2 regions of the Neptunomonas japonica JAMM 1380 genome follow, and region 2 is predicted to be linked to the other one. Evidence: predicted binding sites of a transcription regulator. Region 2 holds the regulator's gene; the other holds the start of a gene.
What was found. Region 2 encodes LexA, which represses DNA repair genes until DNA is damaged. Its sites were predicted from a motif close to TACTGTNTANNTANACAGTA; they were not measured.
Positions count from the first base shown of each region.

Region 1: ruvA (Holliday junction branch migration protein RuvA) is a predicted target of LexA. The motif match lies at 1,537-1,556, and genes of this name have one in related genera.

Region 1 covers NZ_AP014546.1:1,666,502-1,669,922, forward strand. The annotation lists gene NEJAP_RS07775 (cation:proton antiporter family protein) at 1-78, opposite strand, end outside; gene ftsY (signal recognition particle-docking protein FtsY) at 223-1,467, shown strand; gene ruvA (Holliday junction branch migration protein RuvA) at 1,581-2,210, shown strand; gene ruvB (Holliday junction branch migration DNA helicase RuvB) at 2,290-3,303, shown strand; gene NEJAP_RS07795 (TraR/DksA family transcriptional regulator) at 3,403-3,421, shown strand, end outside.
Region 2 covers NZ_AP014546.1:1,781,467-1,784,887, reverse strand. The annotation lists gene dinG (ATP-dependent DNA helicase DinG) at 1-1,007, opposite strand, end outside; gene lexA (transcriptional repressor LexA) at 1,133-1,747, shown strand; gene NEJAP_RS08355 (cell division inhibitor SulA) at 1,744-2,205, shown strand; gene NEJAP_RS08350 (hypothetical protein) at 2,228-2,479, opposite strand; gene NEJAP_RS08345 (DUF6586 family protein) at 2,479-3,006, opposite strand; gene topA (type I DNA topoisomerase) at 3,037-3,421, opposite strand, start outside.

The sequences.
Region 1 (3,421 bases), 110 kb from region 2:
GCCAATAAGGGGAGGGAGGGAGATTACTTTAACCGTCAAACCGCAAACAAAAGCAAATAAAATCCAGATAAAATCCATAGTTCCCTACATTTTTTGATCAATGGGTTTGTGGAGCGCCGCACTATGATAAGATATTCCTTTTTAAATCATAGTCGTAACTGCCATATTATTATTGCATTTTTTCACTAGTTTTTGGCATATCCAGTGTTTTGAGGAACAAGCATGTTTAAGAAGCTGAGATCTATATTTTCATCCAGCGAAGAGGTTCAAAAAGAAGCAGCTGAAACAGTTGATAGTCAACAAGATTCGGTTGCCAGTAATGACATGGAAGTAGCGTCTGATATTGCTGCACAAGAGGCAGTAGAAAAAGATGCTCAAGAAGATAAGCAAGTCGTTGCGCCAGTTGCTGAAGATAGCAGCGTGGTTGTAGAACCAGAACCAGAACCAGAACCAGAACCAGAACCAGAACCAGAACCAGAACCAGAACCAGAACCAGAACCAGAACCAGAACCAGAACCAGAACCAGAACCAGAACCAGAACCCGTTAAAAAGGGTATGTTTGCTCGGATGAAGGCGGGGTTAAGCCGTACAAAAGCAAACCTATCAGTAAAGCTAGGTAATTTGTTTCTTGGTAAAAAAGAGATTGATGATGAGCTATTAGAAGATATTGAAACATTACTTTTAACGGCAGATGTTGGCGTTGAAGCAACCACAGAAATTATAGGTCGCCTAACCGAGCGTGTCGCACGTAACCAGCTAGCAGATGCACAAGCGTTGCATGAATCATTGAAACAAGAGCTAGCCGGTTTGTTGGGGCAAGTTGAGCAACCGTTGATAGTAGATACAGATAAAAAGCCTTATGTCATCTTGATGGTTGGCGTTAATGGTGTAGGTAAAACAACGACAATAGGAAAGTTGACTAAGCGTTTTCAGGCACAAGGAAAATCTGTCATGTTAGCGGCCGGTGATACGTTCCGTGCAGCCGCTGTTGAACAGTTACAGGTGTGGGGTGATCGTAACAATGTACCTGTTGTTGCCCAGCACACTGGTGCAGATTCTGCTTCAGTCTTATTTGATGCGTTAGAATCTGCCCAAACAAAGAATATTGATGTATTGATTGCTGATACAGCGGGTCGCTTACAAAATAAAGACCATCTCATGCAAGAACTTGAGAAGGTTGTGCGTGTTATGCGTAAAAAAGACGCAACGGCTCCGCATGAAGTTATGCTAGTGCTTGATGCAGGGACTGGGCAAAATGCTATGAGCCAGGCTCGCATATTCAAAGATGCCGTGGGTGTTACGAGTATTACGTTAACTAAACTGGATGGGACGGCAAAAGGCGGAATCATTTTCGCTATTGCCAAGCAGTTGGAGTTGCCTATTCGTTTTATCGGGGTTGGCGAGCAGATAGACGATTTACGTCCTTTTGTTGCGGAAGAGTTTGTTGCTGCGTTATTTGAAGAATAAGCAGAGGCTTTTCCTGTAGGGTCGCTCATTATTAAACTATGACTAACGGTATTGGTATTTATATAGTTGTACTGTATATTTATCCATGTTTTTAACTGGATGAGAAAATAGCTTTGATAGGGCGACTCAAGGGTGAAATACTCGAAAAGCAACCACCACAACTGCTCGTTGATGTGCAGGGCGTTGGTTACGAAGTAGAAGCTTCGATGAATACTTTTTTCCGTTTACCGGAAATGGGGCATCAGGTTGTGCTTTATACGCATTTTGTTGTGCGAGAAGATGCACAGCTGCTGTATGGGTTTATTGATAAACAAGAGCGTAGTTTGTTTCGCTCTTTAATAAAGGCGAATGGTGTTGGGCCAAAAATGGCGATCTCTATTCTTTCAGGGATGACGACACAAGAATTTATAGGTTGCCTACAGCGTGAAGACGCTGCCGCGCTAACGCGTATCCCTGGCGTAGGTAAGAAAACTGCCGAACGCCTAATTGTAGAGTTAAAAGATAAACTTCAAAACCTTCAGCAAACTGAGCCTGCGGACTTTCAGCTTACGGGTAGTGATTTGCCTGATATGGCACAGCATATGGCAGGTTACAGAGAGGAGGCTGAAAGTGCTTTAGTTTCTCTGGGGTATAAGCCTGTACAAGCAACGAAAGCCGTTGCGCAAGCTGAGCAGAAGTTGGGGGCCGATGTTAGCAGTGAAGAGCTTATTCGTTTGGCGCTTAAGTCGATGATATCAGGCTAGTATTCTTAGTTTTATTAGATGAGTAATAGTTAATTGATATGTACTGTTCTTTATTTGTCCTACCTATGAGGCATTTGTAGTGATCGAAGCAGATCGTTTTATCTCCGCGGTAAGTGCTCCGGTTGAAGAGCAGCATGATCGAGCAATCCGCCCTAAAACGTTAGCTGACTACACAGGGCAGCCCGTTGTAAAAGAGCAGATGGAGATTTTTATCCATGCAGCCAGGCAGCGTGAAGAGGCTCTTGATCATACCCTGATCTTTGGCCCACCAGGGCTCGGTAAAACAACTCTAGCGAATATCATTGCGCATGAAATGGGCGGCGATATTAAAACGACTTCTGGCCCTATTATTGAGAAAGCCGGTGATTTGGCTGCTTTACTTACAAATCTTGAAGCAGGCGATATTCTTTTTATTGATGAGATTCATCGCCTTAGTTCCAATGTTGAAGAGATTCTCTACCCTGCAATGGAAGATTACCAGTTAGATATCATGATTGGTGAAGGCCCGTCTGCACGATCGATTAAGCTGGATTTACCTCCGTTCACGTTAGTCGGAGCGACTACTCGAGCAGGTTCTTTAACCTCTCCACTACGGGATCGCTTTGGTATTGTGCAACGTTTAGAATTTTATAATATTGAAGACTTGACGCAAATTATTCTTCGTTCTGCGCAATTGTCCGGATCAAAAATTGATGAGCAAGGCGCTAAAGAAGTTGCCAAGCGTAGTAGGGGAACCCCGCGTATTGCTAACCGTTTGCTTCGTCGTGCCCGCGATTATGCTGAAGTAAAAGGTGATGGGGTTATTACAGAGGATGTGGCTAACCTTGCACTAAACATGTTGAGTGTTGATGAACGTGGTTTTGATCATATGGACCGGCGTTTGTTGTTGGTGATGATTGAAAAATTTGCTGGTGGTCCTGTTGGAATTGATAGTCTAGCGGCGGCGATTAGTGAGGAGCGAGATACGATCGAAGATGTACTTGAGCCTTATCTTATTCAGCAAGGTTACATCATGAGAACATCACGAGGACGTGTGGTCACTGATCATGCCTATTTACACTTTGGTATTGATAAGCCTGACGAAGATCAATAACCCTTACAAAAAGAGTGTGTTTTACTCTCTCTATAATTAGATAAGTGTATAAGCAGTGTTTATCACTGTGTTAGCACTCACATTTAGAGAGTAAGAGTTATGACTTCCCCATTAAACT
Region 2 (3,421 bases):
TCCATCAACATTATTCGCAAATCACTATGCAATTGATCAAGCGCAATATCGATATCTTGGCGTGCAGGCGCCATACGCTCAACATACTGCGCCAAAACGGCGTTGTTATCACATTCATCCAGCATAGCATCTAACTGCTTTACGGATGACTTCAGCCAACGTTGCGTGCCTTTAACACGCATTGTATAAGCAAAGTGCCCCGTTGCCTTAGACGAAAGATGGTGAGCCTCATCAAATATATAAACAGTATTAGCCGGTTCGGGTAAAATCGCACCGCCACCTAATGACAAATCAGCCAAGACTAAATCATGGTTAGCCACAACAATGTCGGCCTTATCCATAGAGTCTCTAGACTTATAAAAAGGACATACAGAAAAATTACTACAGCGCCTATTGGTACAACGCGTATGATCGCTCGTTAGAGGGGCCCAGTTTGCAGCCTCTATTTCTTGAGCAAGACTGTCTCGATCACCATCCCACTCACCTGCAGCAAACTTACCCAACAGCTCTTGATAAAAAACCAGCAATGAAGGGTCGATACTATGCTCTATCTCATCTTCATATAGAGCAATTTGTCCCGTTTGATTTTGAGAGTCTAAAAGTTTTTCCGCCTGCGAAATACAAAAATAACGCCCCCTACCTTTAGCCAGCACATAATTAACTGACTCTCCTAGGAGACGAGCCACTTCAGGTAGGTCTTTATTTAACAGCTGCTCTTGCAATGCAACGGTCGCAGTCGAAATAACTAAAGACTTAGAATGCGACTGCGCAATAGGAATTGCACTTAACAGATAGGCCATGGTTTTACCCGTACCGGTCCCTGCCTCAATCACACAAAGATGATTTTCGTTAACCCGTTCTCCTTTCTCGTCCACCTCTATAGCACCGAGTGTTCGCGCTACGTGCGCAATCATCATTTTTTGGCCGTAACGCGGCTTCATCTCATGGTCCGCTAAAAAGCGTCGATAAGAAGCCTGTATAGAGTTTTTAAGAGCATCACTAAGCAAGACAAACTACCCGAATAACATTTGGCGTGGATCATACCAAGATACTGGATATATAAACAGAAAATTACTTTACATCACTTACTTGCTGTATATAATCACAGATACTGTATAAATAAACAGGCAACATTATGAAACTAACCAAACGTCAAGAAGAAGTACTGGAATGCATCCGCGGGCACATTGAAGCAACCGGGTATCCACCGACACGTGCAGAAATCGCAAAAACACTTGGTTTCAAATCCGCTAATGCTGCCGAAGAACACCTTAAAGCATTAGCGAGAAAAGGCGCGATTGAGATTATTCCGGGAACCTCTCGCGGTATACGCCTACCTGAACTGGAAGCAGCAGAAGACGGGATACCCGTAATAGGGCGTGTCGCTGCTGGATCTCCTATTTTGGCACAAGAACATATCGAAGAGCACTGCACTATCTCTGCTGACTTCTTTCATCCACCAGCTAACTATTTACTGAGAGTCCATGGCACTAGCATGAAAGACATTGGCATTATGGACGGTGACTTGCTCGCTGTACATCAATGTACAGAAGCACGTAACGGCCAAATTGTTGTCGCCCGCATTGATGACGAAGTCACTGTAAAACGCTTCAAAAAAGAAGGTCACATGGTCTATCTGATTGCAGAAAACACAGAGTTTTCACCAATTCAAGTTGACCTTCGACAGCAAGAATTGTCTATCGAAGGGTTAGGCGTAGGCGTCATTAGGCAAGGAGGTGATTTGTGATTCAATTACATAACCATCGCAACAGACCCGGCATGGCGCTGTTACGCAAACACGAACAAAACCAGATCCACCAAAAACCGCCAGCCACAAAAAAAGAGTTCGGAAAAATAACTGAAATAGTCACACGTAGCGGCGAACTCAACGATATGCCTCTGCTCATGCCTTTACTGGCACAGCTCAGCCATGAAGACCGCTGGTTTGCATGGGTAGCGCCGCCGACCAACTTACCTCGTTCGCTCTTACAGGATGCAGGTATTGACTTAAACAAGGTAATTTTACTCTACCCAGATGAGCATCATTCAGTACTGCAGCTTGCAAAAAAAGCATTAAGTACGGGCACCTGTCACGCAGTCATTAGCTGGGCCGAAGAGATATCAGAACATGAGATTAAAAATTTAGAGCACTCAGCTCAACAAGGATGTAGTAACGGCATCCTCATAAGAAGACGCCACCACTAAAACAGCAGACAAAAGGGAAGAACTAGTGGATTACCGGTTTAGGAGTCTTGGGTGCTTCCGCAGACTCCATTGATAACTCAGACATCATCTTTGCACCAGCTACAAGAATCATACGCGCTAACTCTTCAGACTGACCATTTAGACCATCTCTAACTTTTTGCGACAAGTTCACTGTGATCAGTGGCTCATCCTCACCCGCCTTACGCATAGCGTATTCGCCTGATGGAAGCTTGATAATCTCAAGTACTGTTTGTTCCACTGTATTTTTACTCACTACCACTCTTGCATATCTGAACGTAAACGCTCGACTAGCGAACGAAACTCATTAAGCCACTGTTTGTATTCGGCCAGAATATCGCTATCTTCTGCATGATTTGGGTTAATCTGCACAACATGAATTTCTGAAACGCTTACTTTATCACTCGCAGCTTCACTATGATTATCAAGGGCTTTCCAACAAGCTCCATAAGCAGCTAGCATTTTATGCAACCAACTTACTTCACTCTTCTCCAAGCCTACCAGCTCAATCCTTTCTGGTGACTCTTGCCCCGATGCCTCAAACATAACTTCTAAATCAGCCAAGGTGTTTACCTTGCTGGTATCAAAACTATATTTTTCAGCAACTTCTCGTAAAAATGAACCGTATGCCGACGCTAAATGAAACAAAATAGATTCATTATACGATTCAATTTCGTTGTGCTTACTCCACTTCGTAGAGTCTTGCGCGACCGTCAAAGCATCTAAATGAATACGTGCAAAATTAATTTTCTGATTCGTCCTGACCAGATATACATTACTCATACACTACCTCTATAACATGACCATTAAAGGTTACTTCTTCTTCGCTTTAGCCTTTGGCTCTTCTATCACCCAGGCATTACCCTGATAGAATGCACGCCATCCGGTTGCTTTGCCATTGACCTCAGTCATCACATACTGCTCCTTTGTCTTACGACTGTATCGTACAATAGTCTCATTCCCCTCATTATCACGCTTTGGCGCGCTAAACAGGAATGTGTACTTAGGGTCAATCTCAGATTCGTGAGGCAGTAACTCAATAATTTTGGGTGCTCGTGTTTCACGGTTACGTGGAAACTGGCTTGCGGCTAAAAACAACCCAGAAGCACCATCACGAAGAATGTAGGTATCTTCAACCTTTTCACAGGCCAGCTCAGGCATAGGCACCGGATCCATTTTAGGCGGCGCAGCTTCACCA